3 regions of the Pseudomonas sp. Pme6b genome follow, and region 3 is predicted to be linked to each of the others. Evidence: riboswitches for the same ligand, from Rfam matches in the RefSeq annotation. Region 3 holds a riboswitch; each other region holds the start of a gene.
The links. A riboswitch is a leader RNA that binds a small molecule or an ion and turns the genes downstream of it on or off. The one in region 3 is predicted to bind cobalamin.
Positions count from the first base shown of each region.

Region 1: linked by a shared signal. The riboswitch ahead of AC4ANE_RS15865 (CbtB domain-containing protein) and the one ahead of cobO (cob(I)yrinic acid a,c-diamide adenosyltransferase) in region 3 are both predicted to bind cobalamin.
Region 2: linked by a shared signal. The riboswitch ahead of AC4ANE_RS16360 (ABC transporter substrate-binding protein) and the one ahead of cobO (cob(I)yrinic acid a,c-diamide adenosyltransferase) in region 3 are both predicted to bind cobalamin.

Region 1 covers NZ_CM176704.1:3,516,211-3,522,213, forward strand. Annotated here, with positions in the region: gene cobN (cobaltochelatase subunit CobN) at 1-744, opposite strand, end outside; gene cobW (cobalamin biosynthesis protein CobW) at 749-1,813, opposite strand; cobalamin riboswitch at 1,929-2,151, opposite strand; cobalamin riboswitch at 2,210-2,423, shown strand; gene AC4ANE_RS15865 (CbtB domain-containing protein) at 2,519-2,704, shown strand; gene AC4ANE_RS15870 (CbtA family protein) at 2,715-3,422, shown strand; gene AC4ANE_RS15875 (cobalamin biosynthesis protein) at 3,400-3,849, shown strand; gene cobM (precorrin-4 C(11)-methyltransferase) at 3,882-4,631, shown strand; gene AC4ANE_RS15885 (indolepyruvate ferredoxin oxidoreductase family protein) at 4,716-6,003, opposite strand, start outside.
Region 2 covers NZ_CM176704.1:3,617,618-3,623,620, forward strand. Annotated here, with positions in the region: one part of gene AC4ANE_RS16345 (IS3 family transposase) at 1-422, opposite strand, end outside; one part of gene AC4ANE_RS16345 (IS3 family transposase) at 422-881, opposite strand; gene AC4ANE_RS16350 (FadR/GntR family transcriptional regulator) at 1,150-1,884, opposite strand; gene AC4ANE_RS16355 (FadR/GntR family transcriptional regulator) at 1,993-2,709, shown strand; cobalamin riboswitch at 2,728-2,927, shown strand; gene AC4ANE_RS16360 (ABC transporter substrate-binding protein) at 3,058-4,071, shown strand; gene AC4ANE_RS16365 (FecCD family ABC transporter permease) at 4,068-5,090, shown strand; gene AC4ANE_RS16370 (ABC transporter ATP-binding protein) at 5,087-5,878, shown strand; gene AC4ANE_RS16375 (peptidase U32 family protein) at 5,985-6,003, shown strand, end outside.
Region 3 covers NZ_CM176704.1:4,406,620-4,412,622, forward strand. Annotated here, with positions in the region: gene cbiB (adenosylcobinamide-phosphate synthase CbiB) at 1-660, opposite strand, end outside; gene bluB (5,6-dimethylbenzimidazole synthase) at 657-1,307, opposite strand; gene AC4ANE_RS19990 (cobyrinic acid a,c-diamide synthase CobB) at 1,304-2,599, opposite strand; gene cobO (cob(I)yrinic acid a,c-diamide adenosyltransferase) at 2,639-3,250, opposite strand; cobalamin riboswitch at 3,342-3,555, opposite strand; partial or broken gene AC4ANE_RS20000 (PQQ-dependent sugar dehydrogenase) at 3,675-5,004, shown strand; gene AC4ANE_RS20005 (C40 family peptidase) at 5,312-5,857, opposite strand; gene AC4ANE_RS20010 (C40 family peptidase) at 5,948-6,003, opposite strand, start outside.

The sequences.
Region 1 (6,003 bases), 890 kb from region 3:
AGTGAAACAGCCGGGCTCCTTGAGGCTGGCCACGGCTATGGGTAGCGGGTTGATGCCGTGCGCCTGCAAGCGCGCACAGAACTCGTCGATAAAACCGGTATTGGCGGCCTGCAAGTGCGAGCGGTAGAACAGCAGCGCCACGACGGGCTGTCCTGCAACCCAGTCGGCTTGCCAATCGGTGAGCTGCGCACTTGCCAGTCGAGGGTGGTAAATGGCTGTGCGTGGCAACGGTTGGGGCTCGGTCCAGGAATAGTCCCGGTCCAGCCAGCGGCTGGCCATGCAACTATACATTTCCAGCGCATTCTGCAAGCCGCCCTGACGCAGAAACTGCCAGAGCCGGTCGCGTTCTGCGGCAGGCACCGTGCTCAGGTCGCTCAGCTCAGGATCGGGACGATCATCACCTGGCACCAGAATGACCTGAACCCCGCGTGCCGCCAGCTCCATCAGCCGCTCGACGCCGTAACGCCAGTAACCGATGCCACCGTGCAGGGAAATCAGAATGACCTTTGCGTGGCGCAGCACCTCATCGACGTACAAGTCGACAGAGGCGTGATTCTGTACCTGCATGGGGTTGGCCAGACGCAGGCTCGGGTAGTCGTCAGGAAGCTGGCGTGCAGCTTCGGCCAGCAGCGCCAGGCTGGAGTCTCCGCTACAGAGAATCACCAGCTCGGCCGGGGTCTGGCCCAGATCGGCAATGCTGTCGTCGGGTACGAAACCGCCGGGCTGGGTTCTCAGTAAATGCATGGGGTCAGCCGACAACTGCAGCGTTGAGCTGCGCTTGCAGGGCCACGGCATCCAGCTCCTGACCAATCAGCACCAGATGCGTGGCACGCTCTTCGTCGGCGCGCCAGGCGCGGTCGAAGTGCTTGGCGAAACGCGTACCCACACCCTGGATCAGCAGGCGCATCGGCTTGCCGGGAATGGCCGCGAAGCCCTTCACGCGCAGAATGCCGTGCTGCACGACCAGTTGATTCAGTGCGTCGAGCAACAACTTTTCATCGGCCTGAGGCAATTTCAGGGAAATCGAATCGAAAGCATCGTGATCGTGGTCATCATGATCGTCATTGTCGTGATGATCATGGTGGGTCTTGCGACCATCGATGTGCAGCTCGGACTCGGCGCCAACACCCAGCAGTACGCTGATCGGCAGACGACCGCTGCTGGCTTCAATCACCTTGACGGCTGGCGGCAGTTCTTCGGCAACTTCGGCACGCACCGCTGCCAGACCTTCGGCGTCGATCATGTCGGCCTTGTTGAGGATCACCAGATCGGCGCTGGCCAGTTGATCAGCGAACAGCTCGTGCAGAGGCGACTCATGGTCCAGATTCGGGTCGAGTTTGCGCTGCGCATCGACCTGATCGGGGAACGCAGCAAACGTACCGGCCAATACCGCAGGGCTGTCGACGACAGTGATCACCGCATCGACCGTGCAGGCGTTGCGAATTTCCGGCCACTGAAAAGCCTGAACCAGCGGCTTGGGCAATGCCAGCCCCGAGGTTTCGATCAGGATGTGGTCCAGATCGCCACGGCGAGCGACCAGCTCGCGCATGACCGGGAAGAACTCTTCCTGCACCGTGCAGCACAGGCAGCCGTTGGCCAGCTCATATACCCGGCCGTTGGCCTCTTCTTCGGTGCAACCGATGGTGCACTGCTTAAGGATTTCTCCGTCGATGCCCAGTTCACCGAATTCATTGACGATGACCGCGATGCGCCGCCCTTCGGCGTTATCGAGCATGTGCCGCAGCAGGGTGGTTTTGCCCGAGCCGAGGAAGCCGGTGACGATGGTGACGGGAAGCTTGGCCAGTGTTTTCATCAGGTGCCCTTTGGCAATGCGGCGGGCAAACAGGACGAGAACCGCATGCCTGGCACACGGATCGGATCGCCACCGGATCACCCCGCCCGGTTGTAGTGAGAATTCGCAGGCCTTTTGGTCAGCCCGGTTCGAGGCAGGTCTCCTGGCTCACGGCGGCATGTGGCAGGCAATCAAGACCGTGCCGACACGCATTCATCGCGCCTTCCCGCCGTAGCAGTGGCTGTGCAATGAACCTCACCGTTTACAGTTGCGGGGGCAGCTGCGGCGTGTACCGCATTCCCGTCTTAGCTCCATGTGTAACGCTTTACGCATGGAGAACCTCGAACCGGCAAGGCTACGCAGTGACCGCAGACAGGTCAATCGTTCAGATTGACGATTCCCCGCCGCCCATGCTCTCCTGTACGCCTTGTTTCGGGTGCCCCTCACGGGGTGAAACGGGAAACCGGTGCGCTCACGCTGTCGAGCAAGTCCGGTGCTGCCCCCGCAACGGTAAGCGAGAGAAGGTCTTATCCACTGTGCCACGGCATGGGAAGGTGACCTTGCAGGCCTTGAACGCGCGACGTTTGAGCCCCTCGCGAGCCCGGAGACCGGCCCGACATCGTTGAATGACAAACCCGCGGTGGGCGGGCGCAGTTGAAACCTTCGGCGTCTGCCGGCAGGTTCCTTTGCGCGTGGCCCGCTTGCCAATCACCAAGAGGGATCGCCATGTCGACCATCAGCAGCAGCCACGCCGCCACTACCAGCTCCACACGCACTCAACGCCTGACAGCCGCCATCAGCGCTGCGCTGCTGGGTGCATGTCTGGTGTACTTCGCCGGTTTCTCGCACATCGCGGCCGTACACAACGCCGCACACGATACACGTCACAGCGCTGCCTTTCCTTGCCATTAAGGACTCCACAATGTTCAAGCGAATCGCACAAACTGCCGGGTTCACGGGCCTGCTTGCGGCCCTGCTGCTGACCGTGCTGCAAAGCTTCTGGGTGGTGCCACTGATCCAGCAGGCCGAAACTTACGAAAACGCATCTGCCGAACAGGTCCATGAGCATGCTGACGGCGCGACTGCCGAACACAGTCATGCGCATGAAGAAGCTGCCTGGGAACCTGAAAACGGCTGGCAGCGCGTGCTGTCCACCACGGGCGGCAACCTGGTGGTCGCAGTAGGCTTCGCCCTGATGCTTGCCGGGCTTTACACCCTGCGTGCGCCGGGCCGCACGGTGCAAGGCGTATGGTGGGGGCTGGCCGGTTTCGCGGTTTTTGTGCTGGCACCCACGCTTGGCCTGCCACCTGAATTGCCCGGCACAGCTGCCGCCGAACTGAGTCAGCGTCAGGCCTGGTGGATAGGTACGGCCGCATCGACTGCCGCCGGGCTGGCCTTGCTGGTATTTGGTCAGAACTGGCTGCTAAAAGTGCTGGGCGTGGCGATTCTGGTCGTTCCTCACGTGATCGGCGCACCACAGCCGCTGGTCCATCAGAGCATGGCACCCAAAGCTCTGGAATCGCAATTCATGATCGCCTCGCTATTGACCAACGCGTTGTTCTGGGTCGCGATGGGGCTGATCAGTGCCTGGCTGTTCCGCAGAAACGATGCCGACCTGCATCAGGCCTGATTCACCGACCGTTCAGCCCGGCGCGTCACTGGTGGCCGGGCTGGGTTGTCGGCGCGGTTGCTCCGCAGCGACGTTGCGCGAGCTGATCGAGAACAGCCTTCGCGTGATCGACCTGGAGATTGCCAGCGTCACTGCGCTGGCATGTATCGACCTGAAAGACCAGGAACCGGGCCTGCTTGAACTGGCCGCGCAACTGGCAGTGCCGCTGGTGTTCTTCAACGCAGCGCAATTGGTTGCGTGGGAGCTGCACCTCACCCATCGTTCTGCGCAGGTCTTCCAGACCACGGGCTGTCACGGTGTCGCCGAAGGTTCGGCACTGGCGCTGGCCGCGCAACTGGGAGACGGCACCGCCACCCTGCTGATCGAACGGCAAAAAAGCGCCAACGCCACATTTGCCTTGGCAATCAGCCCTGCACACAGCGGATAATCTCCCCGCGCTCATCCACTCCGGAGAATTCATTGACTGTCTATTTCATCGGTGCCGGCCCTGGCGATCCCGAGCTGATCACCGTCAAGGGGCAACGCCTGATTCGCACATGCCCAGTCATTATCTATGCAGGCTCACTGATGCCGCTCGCCGTGCTGGAGGGCCATCAGGCCGTGCAGGTGACCAACAGCGCCGAGCTGCATCTGGAGCAGATCATTGAGCTGATAAAGACCGCGCATGCGCAGGGCCAGGACGTTGCTCGTGTGCATTCCGGCGACCCGAGCCTGTATGGCGCCATCGGCGAGCAGATCCGCCATCTGCGGGAACTGGGTATTCCATTCGAAATCATTCCCGGCGTCACCGCGACCGCTGCCTGCGCTGCGCTGCTGGGCGTCGAGCTGACCCTGCCGGATGTGTCGCAAAGCGTGATTCTGACTCGCTATGCCGACAAGACCTCAATGCCCAGCGGCGAGGAGCTGGCCAGTCTGGCCAGTCACCGGGCAACCATGGCGATTCATCTGGGTGTAAACAACCTGCAGCGGATTGTCGACGAGCTTGTTCCACATTACGGAGCCGATTGCCCGATTGCCGTGGTGCACCGCGCCAGTTGGCCGGATCAGGACTGGGCAGTTGGCACACTGGCGGACATTCACGACAAAGTGCAGGCCAAAGGCTTTCGTCGCACTGCATTGATTCTGGTCGGACGTGTGCTTGCCGACGACACGTTCAGCGACTCCTCGCTGTACCGCGCCGGGCATGCACACCTGTTCAGACCGAGCTGATATTGGCGAAGGCGGTACTCCCGGCGCTGAACACAGCGGATCACCCCCGGTCGCTGCGACCAGTCGATGCGAAGCATCTCCCCGTCAGGCAGCCGCCTCGTACAACTTCGGTGCAACCACTTCGCCACTTTCCAGGCTCTTGCGCAGAATGTCGGCCTGCAATGCAGCCGCTTTCATGGCGCTCTCCTTGATATAGCCATAACCACGAATTCGCTCCGGCAGACGTGCCAGGTTCAAGGCGGTATGGCGATTCTGTGCTTGCAGGTGCTGAAGAATCAGTTCGATGTCACGCACGTAACCGTCAATCAGCTCCCTCTCCTGTTTGCGCTCAAGGCTGTGGCCGAAAGGATCAAGCGCTGTGCCACGGAGGAATTTGAATTTCGCCAATACATTGAAGGCGCGCAGCATCCAGGGGCCGAAACTGCGTTTGCGCGGCAGGCCGTTGTGCGGATCGCGTTTTGCCAACCATGACGGGGCCAAGTGGAATTCCAGCCGATAATCGCCTTCAAACTGCGCTTCCAGCTGGCGGGTAAACTCGCCGTTGCTGTACAGCCGTGCCACTTCGTATTCATCCTTATAGGCCAGCAATTTGAAATAGTTGAACGCAACCGCTTCAGAGAGCATCGGCTGCTGACCGGGAAACACGCGTGATTCGGTATCGCGCACACGTTGCAGCAACTCCACATAGCGCTTGGCATAGGCGCCGTTCTGATACGCCTTCAAGGTTTCGACATTGCTCTGAATACGCTGATCAAGGTCCATTGGCTGCTGCGGCTCGCTGACCTTCTGCTGCGGATTGACGAAGGCTTCGACCGCCGCAGGATCATGGGCGGTACGACGGCCCCAGAGAAACGCCTGCTGATTGAGATTGACCGCCACCCCGTTGAGTTCGATCGCCTTTTCGATGGCCGCCGAGGTCAGCGGAATCAGGCCCAGCTGAAACGCGTAACCGAGCATGAACAGGTTGCTGGCGATGCTGTCGCCCATCAGCCGGGTGGCCAGCGATGTGGCTTCGACGAAGTGGGTCTTCGCAGCGCCGACCGACTCGATGATAGTCTGCTTCATGGCCTCGGCCGGAAACACGGCATCCGGGTTGCGCGTAAACTCGGCAGTCGGCGTTTGCTGGCTGTTGACCACCGCGTGGGAAATCTTGCTGTCGAGCTTGGCAATCGCATCCGGCCCGGCCGCTACCAGCAGGTCACACCCCAGCAACAGATGCGCCTCCCCAGCCGCGATACGCACCGCGAACAAATCCTGCTGACGCGCTGCAATACGGATGTGGCTGACCACCGGGCCGAATTTCTGTGCCAACCCGGCCTGATCGAGCACGCTGCAACCCTTGCCTTCCAGATTCGCGGCATAACCCAGCATC
Region 2 (6,003 bases), 790 kb from region 3:
CTTCTGGTTCGGGCGTTGCGCGCTGAAATTGCGCTCCAGCAAATTCGGCGCAATGGTTCCGATTACGCCCTTATAGGAGCGGTATTTTTTGGGGCGCACCACTGATCGCAGGCCCAGTTCTGCCATCAGTCGTTCTACAACCTTCTTGTTGACCAAAATACCTGCAGTGCGAATGACCGCCGTGATACGCCGAGCGCCATAAAGGCCTTTCTCCTCGTGGTAAATGCTTTCGACTAACTGTTTCAAAGCAGCATAGGGATCGGGTCTGGATTGCACCTGAACCTGATAGTAAAACGTGCTGCGTGCCAAGCCCGCCAGCCTCAGCAGAGCGCAAAGCGGGAACCGGCCCCTCAGTTGCTTGATGCTCAGGGCTTTTTCGGTTGCCGTCGTTTCTGCTCCTTCAGCTCTTCCAACTTTTTTAGGTAAGCGTTCTCCATGCGCAGATATTCAAGCTCGCTCATCAACTGGTCGCGCGTCTTCTGCGTATCGTCGGCGGTTACTGGTTTGGCGGGATAAGGCTTCTTTGGCATGGCGACAGGCTTTCTTCTGGCAGGAACATACGGGGCTGTACCGCTACTGTAATGCCGCTTTTCCCAAATGACTATTTGGCCGGGATCCCCGATACCAAAATGCGCAGCGGCCTGACGGAGCGATAGCTTGTGTTCACGCCTGTGCTCAAGCACTGAGCGCTTGAAAGCTTCGCTGTATCGAAGACCAGGCTTGCGATGGCCGGTGTGACCATGACTCTTGTAGTTAGCGACCCAGCGTCGAAGCAGGCTGAAATCGATCGAGAACTGGCGGGCTACCATACGAAAGCCCATGTTGTCTTCAAGATACGCTTTGACGACAGTGAGCTTGAACTGCTCTGAATACTTACCCATTTGAACACCCCCGTGAGGTCGGATTGGTGTCCAACTTCTTGGGGGCAGTTCACTGGAGCGTGAGGAACGAGAGGTGTCTGGCAGAAACTCCGCAGATTATCGTGCCGACGCTCCGCGTCGACATGCAGCTCTGGACGCTCTGCGTCCTCTTTAGAGCATGCGGTGCGGCGCAGATTTGTGCCGTGGAGCGTCACTCAAGGCATCACCACACTGGAGCATGAGGAACGATAGGTGTCTGGCAGAAACTCCGCGTCCGGCCCTGAATCGCTCAGTCGCTGTACAGCGCCTGAGCGCGACGCAGGCGCATGCGGCTGCCGTTGAGGTGCAGGTACATCGCCGAGCGCGCTGCGTCGACGTTGCCTTCGGCGATGGCGTTGTAGATTTGCCGATGTTCGGTGTTGATTCCGGCCAGGTAGGCGTTGCGATCGCTCTGCCCTGTGTAGGCCGAGTTCATCCGCGTGCGGGGAATCAGCTTGGTGCCCAGATGTTTCATGATATCGATCAGGTACGCATTGCCAGACGCCTTGGCGATCTTGAGGTGAAATTGAAAATCGGCATTGATGGTGGTTCCGGATTTCTGCGGGCCTTCGAGCAGCGCATCGAACGCCCGCTTGAGCTCAAGCAACGCTTCAGGGCTGCGTCGCTGCGCAGCCAGCCCTGCTGCCTCGACTTCCAGGCTCAAGCGAAACTCCAGCAGGTTCAGCACATCGGACAAGGTGGCGATGGTCGCAGGCCCTACCGAAAAACCTTCAGGCGGTGGCATGTCTAGAACAAAGGTGCCGACACCATGCCGGGTTTCCACCAGCCCGGCGGCCTGCATCCGCGACAGCGCATCGCGCACCACCGTGCGGCTGACACCCTCGGCTTCCATGATGTGGATCTCGGAAGGCAATTTCTCGCCGCGCACCAGCACACCGTCACGCATGCGCTGGGCGAAGCGGTCGACAAGGGTTTCTGCCAGGCGTCGATGGTTCTTTTGCGAGGAAAGCGCGTTGTCCGACATTGCAGCCTCAGTTCTGTCCGATACGCGAGTATAGGCTGCGATCACCACACAAAACACGCCTTGAGTACGGTTATACTCAGCCACCCGACACGGACCCGATCACCCGCCATGGAACAACCTTCCACATCAAAAGGCCGTCGCTCCAGTCTGACTCAGCAACTGGTCGCCGAGTTTTCGCGCAGAATTCGCGAAGGCGAGATCCAGAGCGGTGAAAAGCTTCCTACCGAACAGGTGATCATCCGTGAAACCGGGGTCAGCCGCACCGTGGTTCGTGAAGCGATGTCGCGCCTGCAAGCCGAAGGTCTGGTCGAAACCCGGCATGGCATCGGCACCTTCGTAGTCGATGCCGCGCAGCCAGGGCATTTCCAGCAGATTGAATCGCCAATCGGTACATCCGGCGACGCGGTATCCATCATCGAGCTGCGCCTGAGCATCGAGCCGGAATCCGCCGCGCTCGCGGCTCAACGCCGCACGCCCGAACAACTGGATGCCATCCGTCAGGCACTCGATGAGCTGCATCGCTGTGCGCGCCTGGGGCACGACACCATGAAGGCCGATTTCGAGTTTCACCGGCAGATATCACTGTGCACAGCCAATAGCTTCTTTACCGACGTGATGAGCCAGCTCGGCAGCAGCATCCTGCCCCGCACCCGCAGCGGCTTCGGCAATATCACGTCGTTGCACGCAGAGGACGACCCAGGCATCCAGCAACGCGAACAGGAGACCATCTTCGACGCCATTGTCCATCAGGATCGGGATGCCGCCCGAGCCGCGATGCGTCTGCATCTGATCAACAGTCTGCTGCGCCTGCGCGCAAAGGATTAGCCACTAAAACGCTTATCGTTTACCATGCCGCCCGTCGGTTTCCGAGAGGAACTAACAGGGAATTCGCACGCTTTGTCTGCACAAGGCCAAAACGAAACTGCCCCCGCAACTGTAGGCATCGAGCCTGCTCCATGACTGCCACTGGATTCAGCTCCGGGAAGGCCGGAGCCTGGCGATGACATGCCAGTCAGGAGACCTGCCGACCTGCTTCAATCCACTAACCGGCGGGGTGTCCGGGAAGGACATCCGCACGCGGCAGCATTTCCCGTCGTGCCCGGTCATTTGCCGGGGATGTGTTTCCTGATGTGCATTGCGCCTTGGCACCTGCTCCAACGGAGACCGCATTTCATGTCGCTGCCCCGCCTTGCCGTACTTGCCGCCAGCCTGACGCTGTCCACCCTGACCCTCGCCGCGCCTACTCAGTATCCGCTGACCCTCGAAAACTGTGGTTCGACCCTGACGTTCGCACATGCGCCGACCAAGGCAGTGACCATTGGCCAGGCCGGTACTGAAATGCTCTACGAACTAGGCCTGGGCGACCGGCTGGTGGGCACTTCGCTGTGGTTCAACAACGTGTTACCACGCTTCAAGGCGCAGAACGACAAGGTAGAACGTCTGGCCGACAACGACCCAAGCTTTGAATCGGTGATTGGCAAACGTCCGGAACTGGTGGCGGTGCAGCTGGAGTGGATGGTCGGCAAACAGGGCGTGGTCGGCACACGCGAGCAGTTCCATGACCTGAAAATACCCACTTACATTCTGCCGTCCGATTGCGAAGGCAAAGACAATCTGGTCGGTGCCGACGGCACACGCCTGGAGCCGTTCCGCATCGAGACCATCTACAAGAGCATCGAGCAACTGGCGCAGATTTTCGACGTACAGGACCGCGGTGACACGCTGGTCGCCGACCTCAAGGCCCGCCTGAGCGCGGCGATTGCCAACGTCAAACAGAACAAGGCGAACGACGTCTCGGCGCTGTTCTGGTTTTCCAGTTCCGACCTCGCCAGCGACCCGTTCGTGGCAGGCCGCAAAGGCATCCCGGACTTCATGCTCAACAGCCTGGGCATGCGTAATATCGTCAAGTCCGACGAGGAATGGCCGACAGTGGGCTGGGAGACCATTGCCAAGGCCAACCCAAGCATTCTGGTGATTGCACGCATGGATCGCCGCCGCTTCCCGGCCGACGACTACCTGAAAAAGATCGAATTCCTCAAGAGCGACCCGGTGACGCGCAACATGGACGCAGTCAAGCATGACCGGATCGTGATCATCGACGCCGAAGGCATGCAGGCTGGCCTGCGCCTGTTTACCGGGTTCGAGGAACTTGCTGACGCCGCCAACCGTTTCAACGCTGCACAATGAGATTACAGGTAGCACTGGGCCATGTGCTCTGGGTCTCGGCAGTGCTGGTGCTGGCAATCATGGTCGGTGCAGCGATTGGCGAAACCTCGATCAGCCTGAAGGTGGTTTTTCAGGTGCTGGCCAACAAACTCTGGGCTGCCGGCTATGTGCTCGACCCTATCGACGAAGGCATCGTCTGGAACTACCGGCTGACCCGCGCCATTGTCGCGGCAGCCTGCGGGGCCGGGCTGGCGATCTGTGGCGTGGTGTTGCAATCCTTGTTGCGCAACCCGCTGGCAGACCCATATCTGCTGGGAATTTCCGCCGGAGCCTCGACCGGCGCGGTGCTGGTCGCCATTCTGGGCTTCGGCGCGGGGGCTATTTCGATGTCGGCAGGCGCTTTTGCCGGGGCCGTGGCGGCGTTTTCGCTGGTCGCCCTGCTGGCGCACTCGTCGCGAGGCACCACAGCAGCCGGGCAGATCATTCTGGCCGGAATCGCCGGTTCACAGCTGTTCAATGCCCTGACGTCGTTTCTGATCACCAAATCCGCCAGCTCCGAACAGGCACGCGGCATCATGTTCTGGCTGCTGGGCAACCTCAGCGGCGTACGCTGGCACTCGGTCTGGCTGGCAGTGCCGACGGTGCTGGTCGGTCTGCTGGTGTGCCTCTGGCACCGGCGAGCGCTGGACGCGTTCACTTTCGGCAGCGACTCGGCGGCGTCACTGGGGATTGCCGTGCGGCGCGTGCAGATCATCCTGATCGCGACCGCAGCCCTGGTCACCGCAGTGATGGTATCGATCGTCGGCTCCATCGGTTTTGTCGGGCTGGTGATCCCGCACGCGGTGCGTATGCTGATCGGTGTGCGCCACGCACGGCTGGTGCCGTTGAGTGCATTGAGCGGCGCGCTGTTTCTGATCGCTGCCGACATCCTCTCGCGCACGCTGATCAAGGGCCAGGCGCTGCCGATTGGCGTCATTACCGCACTGATCGGCGCACCGGTCTTCGCTTTGATTCTTATCCGGGGAAATAGCACGCGATGAACGCCTTTCCTCATCTGGTCAACGCACCGGTGCTGGGCTGCTCCGGGCTGGGTTATTCGGTTCGTGGCACTGCGTTGCTGCGCGACGTCGACTTGAGCATCGCAGCCGGCGAGACACTGGCCGTGGTCGGCCCTAACGGTTCGGGAAAATCCACCCTGCTGAAACTATTGGCCGGTATTCAGAAACCGGTCTGCGGCACGGTCAGACTGGGCGGGCAACCACTTGAGGCAATGAGCCGCAGAGACGTGGCGCGCTTGCTGGCGGTGGTCGAACAACAAGCGGAAACCAGCGATGCCGTGACGGTTCTGGATGCCGTCGAGCTAGGCCGCACGCCCTGGCTGTCGGCACTCGAGCCGTGGAGTGCTAACGATGACGCAATCGTTCGCCAGGCGTTGCAGAATGTGGACATGCTGCACATGCAGAAACGTGCCTGGCACACCTTGTCCGGTGGCGAGCGGCAGCGCGTGCACATCGCCAGGGCACTGGCGCAACGACCCAGGATCCTTCTGCTGGACGAACCGACCAATCACCTGGATATCCAGCACCAACTGACCATTCTCGGTCTGGTCAGGGCTTTGCCGGTAACCACTGTGATAGCCCTGCACGATCTGAATCAGGCGCTGGATTGCGACCGCGTGGCGGTCATGGAGAAAGGCCGGCTGGTCGCACTGGGGGCGCCGGTCGAGGTGCTGACCCCGGAACGCCTGCTGAGCACCTTCGGCGTCGTGGCGCACTGGCTGACCGACCCTTTCGACGGCGCGAAAATCCTGCGTTTGCGCTCACACTGAAGACGCGCCGATGGTCAGCCGGTCACCTGGCGCATGCTTCAACAGGTGCGCCGCGCGGCCTGTAGCACTACAATGCGCGCTTTGCACGCCGCAGGATCCCGTTGCCATGTCGTTACCCAAACACC
Region 3 (6,003 bases):
GCGCAGCGCCAGCCGGGTCTTGCCCAGCAAGGCGTAAGTCAATGCCACAAGGCGTGCAGGAAGGTAGTTGAGCAGATCGTCGATCTTCGCCGCAGCCCAGCCGAAACGCTCGAAGCGCTCGTTGCGGTAGCCCCACATGGCGTCCAGCGTGTTGCTCAGCCGGTACAGCACCACGCCGGGCGCACCGGCCACGACAAACCAGAACAGCGCGGCGAACACCGCATCACTGCCGTTCTCCAGCACTGATTCGGTAGCCGCGCGAGCCACTTCGGTGGCATCCAGTTCGCTGGTCTGGCGACTGACCAGATAACCGACCCGCTGGCGTGCCTCGACCAGATCGTCACTGCGCAACGCTTGCGCCACCGGCTGAACATGTTCGCCCAGGCTGCGCATGCCCAGCGCGCCATACAGCGCCAGAATCTCGACCAGCCAGCCAATACCGGGCAACCAGCTCAGTAGCGTGGCCAGCAGCGTCAACGGCACTACGGTGATAACCCAGGCGGTAACGCCATGACTGCGCCAGCCACGGCCACCGCTATTGAAACGCTGCTCGACACGGCTGGCAAAACGCCCGAACGCCACCAGCGGATGCCATCGTTTTGGTTCACCGAGCAACGCGTCCAGCGCCACACCGGCGACGCTCAACAGCGCCACACTCATTGACTCACTCCCCATTGATTCTCGTACAGCAGCTCGTGCAGCGGACGCGCCTGCGCCCAGCCTTCCATCACCAGCATTGGCGCAGGATAGAACTCCTTGACCGGCCCCAGGCAAATGATCGCCAGCGGCTTCGCGCCGTCAGGCATGCCCAGCAGTTCGGCCAATGCCTCGGGGTCGAACAGCGACACCCAGCCCATGCCCAGGCCTTCTGCACGCGATGCCAGCCACAGGTTCTGGATCGCGCAGGACAGCGATGCCATGTCCATTTCGGGCAAGGTGCGACGCCCGAAAATGTGTTGCTCACGCCCTTCCATCAGCGCGGCGACCAGCACTTCTGCGCAGTCGTTGATGCCTTCGACCTTGAGCTTCATGAACTCGTCGGTGCGCTCGCCCAACGCCTGGGCAGTGCGGATACGTTCTTCTTCTACATGCGCCTGCATTTTTCCGCGCAACGCCGGATCGCTGATGCGAATGAAGCGCCACGGCTGCATCAGCCCGACACTGGGTGCCTGGTGTGCGGCTTCCAGCAAGCGCGCCAGCAACTCGGGCGCCACCGTGCCGCCGACGAAGTGGCGCATGTCGCGACGCTCGGCGATGGCCCGGTACACCGCAGCCCGCTCTTCAGGGCTGAACGCTTGTTCGGTCATGGTTTGAACAGCGCCGCAATCGCCTGAGGGCAGGAAGGGAAATAGAAATGCACGTAGGACGCGGTCAGACGACCCAGGCGGTAGACTGCCTCTGCGCCACGCCCGCCGTTGGGGCTGACGCCACGGGCAATCGGCTGCAACTCGGTGCTGGTCAGCGAATGGTGATACGTGTGACCGTGCAGCGTGCCCTCGGGCAATTCAACCGCTTGCAAGGCCAGCGCCGCCAGACGCTTCTGCATGACCGCCTCACCGGACAGCAAGCCGACCAGTTCGGCGCGCACGCCCTCCACATCGCTCAGGGCTTCGAGTAAATAAAGCATGCCGCCGCACTCGGCCAGAATCGGCTTGCCAGCGATATGGTGCGCCCTGATCGATGCCTGCATCGTCAGGTTTTCCGCCAAAGCAACGTGGTGCAACTCCGGGTAGCCACCCGGCAGGTACAGGCTGTCGGCGTCGGGCAGCTCGCGGTCATGGATCGGCGAGAAGAAACTCAGCTCTGCGCCCATGTTTCGCAGCAGGTCCAGGCTTGCGCCGTACAGAAAGGCAAAGGCCTCGTCGCGGGCAATGGCGATGCGCACACCGCTGAGCAACGGCTCGACCTGAACCGGGTCGGGCGCGGTAAAGGTTACGGCTGGCGGCAAGGCCACTTCGCAGGTGCTGGCCAGCGCGGCGGCAGCCATGTCCAGCCGCACATCCAGATCATTGAGTTCGCTGGCCTGGACCAGCCCCAGATGGCGGCTGGGCAATTCGAAACCGACTTCCCGGGACAGTGCGCCATACCAGCGCAGGCCTTCGGTCAGACTGTTTTCCAGCAACTGCGCGTGGCGTACCGTGCCAACCCGATTGGCCAGCACGCCGGCAAACGGCAGATCCGGCTGATAACGCGCCAGCCCGAGCGCCAGCGCGCCAAACGTCTGCGCCATAGCCGTGCCGTCGATCACCCCCAACACCGGTACGCCAAAGTGGCGGGCCAGATCAGCGCTGGACGGTGTGCCGTCGAACAACCCCATGACGCCTTCGATCAGGATCAGGTCTGCCTCATCTGCGGCTTCCCACAACAGGCGACGGCTTTCGTCGGCACCGACCATCCACATGTCCAGCTGGTAGACCGGTGCGCCGCTGGCCCGCTCAAGAATCATCGGGTCGAGAAAATCCGGCCCGCACTTGAACACCCGGACCTTGCGGCCCTGGTTGCGGTGCAAACGTGCCAGTGCCGCGGTGACGGTAGTCTTACCTTGCCCGGAGGCAGGCGCGGCGATCAAAACCGCCGGGCAATCGCGCGGAGCTCTCATTGCAGTGCTCTCATTGCAGTGCGCCCAATAAAGGATTATTCACAGCTCGATACCTTTCTGCGCCCGGATACCGGCCTGAAACGCGTGCTTGACCACGCCGATATCGGAAACCGTATCAGCCAGGTCGATCAATTCGGGTTTGGCACCGCGGCCGGTCACCAGCACATGCTGCATAGGTGGGCGGGCCTGCAGGTCACTCAGCACTTGTTCAAGGTCGAGGTAACCATGCTTGAGGGCAATGTTCAGTTCGTCGAGCACCACCAGACCAATGGCCGGGTCGCGAAGCATTTCCCGAGACACGGCCCAGGCGGCTTCGGCAGCGGCAATGTCACGCTGGCGATCCTGGGTTTCCCAGGTGAAGCCCTCGCCCATCACGTGATAGCGCACCTGCTCGGGGAAACGGCGGAAAAACATTTCTTCGCCAGTGCTGTTGCGGCCCTTGATGAACTGCACCACGCCGCACTGCATGTCGTGGCCCATGGCCCTGGCAAGCATGCCGAATGCCGAGCTGCTCTTGCCTTTGCCGTTGCCGGTCAAGACCAGCAGCAGGCCGCACTCGTTGGGTGAGCTGGCAATGCGCTCGTCCATCACGGCTTTCTTGCGCAGCATGCGCGCCAGATGGCGTTCGTCGCGTTCGGGGGATTCGTTCATCCGGGTTCTCCGCTCGTGGCAGTCGACAACAGACGGAAGGACAGCACTGGACAGCACGGCAACGGCCTGCACAGAGCATCACCCTCCGTGATGCCATTGAGTGGTTCAGGCCGGTCTCCGGGCTCATGAGCGGGTTACCCCGGCTGCGCGCCTTCCCATGTCGAAACACAGTGGCGTCAGGCACAGCCTTGACTCATTTACCGTTGCGGGGGCAGCGCCGGGATCGGATCGATTGATCCACACCGGCTTCCCTGTTTCACCCTGCCAATCAAGGATTGCAGAGCACCTGAAACAAACCGCGAAGGGTAGAGGGTTGGGCTGGGAGCGTCAATCGACACCGACGCTGTGAAACGTGATTGAACCCAGACGGTTCGCAGTGCCTCTATCAATTATCGGACCACGCCCTTGTTTATGGAGATTCACCATGTTCAGACTCAGACTCCACTACGCAGTGTTGCTTCTGGTTGCCGGTGGCCTCGCTGCCTGCGGCGAGTCTTCGACCCTGCAAGTCTCGGATGGAACAGGCCCATCGCCCAAACTGCCGGAGCCTAACAAGACGCTGATCCCGACCGTCAACATCGCCCCTGCCGTAGGCTGGGAAAAAGGCGCAAAACCGGTCGCCGCGCCGGGCACACAGGTGGCAGCGTTCGCCGAAAACCTGGACCACCCGCGCTGGCTGTATGTATTGCCCAATGGCGACGTGCTGGTGGCGGAAACCAATTCCCCGGCCAAACCGGATGATTCCAAAGGTATTCGCGGCTGGGTAATGGAAAAAGTCATGGGCCGCGCCGGTGCGGGCGTGCCAAGCGCCAACCGCATTACTCTGCTGCGCGACGTGGACAAGGACGGCGTCGCAGAGACCCGCACCGTGTTCCTGCAAAACCTCAATTCGCCGTTTGGCATGACGCTAGTGGGCAACAAGCTCTATGTCGCCGACACCGACCGCCTGATCAGCTTCCCGTATGAAGCGGGCCAGACCTCGATCAGCGCGCAGCCGACCAAAGTGGTCGATCTGCCGGGCGGCACGCTCAACCACCACTGGACCAAAAACGTCATTGCCAGCAAGGATGGCAGCAAGCTGTACGTCACAGTGGGCTCCAACAGCAACGTGGCCGAGAACGGCATGGACAAGGAAGAAGGTCGTGCAGCCATCTGGGAAGTGGACGCTGCCACCGGCAACCACCGCATTTTCGCCTCGGGCCTTCGCAACCCCAACGGCATGGACTGGGAACCCAAAACCGGCAAGCTGTGGACGGCGGTCAACGAGCGTGACGAAATCGGCAGCGACCTGGTGCCAGACTACGTGACCTCGGTGCAGGATGGCGCTTTCTACGGCTGGCCCTACAGCTACTACGGCCAGCATGTCGACGAGCGCGTCAAACCGCAGAACCCGGCACTGGTCGCCAAGGCCATCGCACCGGATTACGCAGTCGGCCCGCATACGGCCTCGTTAGGGTTGGTATTCGCCGATGGCAAGACGCTGGCGGCGCCGTTCAACGAAGGCCTGTTCATTGGCCAGCACGGCTCATGGAACCGCAAACCGCACAGCGGCTATAAAGTGGTGTTCGTGCCCTTCAGCGGCGGCAAGCCCAACGGCGCTCCAGTCGATGTGCTGACCGGTTTCCTCAACAAAGACGAAAAAGCCTATGGGCCGCCCGGTTGGCGTGGTCAATGATCAGCGCGGCGGCTTGCTGGTGGCAGACGATGTCGGCAACAAAATCTGGCGCGTGACCTCGGCCAAGGCAGCTCAATAACGCCGAGCGTAGAGGGTTGACGCAGAGCGTCGTACGTTAGTTGAGTTATCGTTCCGCACGCTCCAGCGTGGTAATGCAGTTCTCGACGCTCTGCGTCGCACGATAGTTGCGATGATCGTTCCGCACGCCTGGAAAGGCATGTCGACGCAGAGCGCAGTACGGTAGTCGAGTTATCGTTCCGCACGCTCCAGCGTGGGAATGCAGGTCTCGACGCTCTGCGTCGCAAGAGAACGCAGAGCGTCCGGAAAGGCATGCGACGCGGAGCGTCGCACGATAATTTCTGGTCAGACCGCGAGCAGGCGACGCGCTATGGCCGAATCTGCGCCAGACTGGACGGCTGAATGACGCGCTTGGCGTTGAGGTAGGCTTTCTGCCAGTAAGGCTTGTCGAGGCTGTCGAGCTTGACCGTGCCGCCGCTGGCCGGGGCATGTACGAAGCGGCCTTCGCCGACGTAGATGCCCGCGTGGGACACCTGCGAGCCGCCCGAGGTGGCGAAGAACACCAGATCTCCTGACTGCAATTGCTCGCGACGGATATTCGGCGCACCCATCACGATCATCTCGCGCGTGGAACGCGGCAGGGAAATGCCCGCGGCATCACGATAGACATAACCTATAAGACCGCTGCAATCAAAACCGGAGTCAGGCGTGTTGCCACCCCAGCGATAAGGCGTGCCAACCAGTCCCAACGCACGAAACAGCACGTCTTCGGCAGCCGGAGAAAGAATCTGAGGGGGAGCAGTGACCACCGGACGCTGAACGACCCGGGGAGCTTTGGGCGGTGGCGGCGCACTGGCGCAGGCACCCAGTAACGCAGCAACAGAGATGACTATCAGGCGCAACGCAATCGACATAACCACAACAACCTATCCGGATGCGGCTTACGCTGCCGAGAAGCTCAAAAACGCAGAAAGACCCGAAGGTCTTGTTCTGCGCGTTCTATTTTATTTACGCCGCTTTGGCGCGGTCTTGACTGTAGTCGAAGTCATCGCCGTTGTCT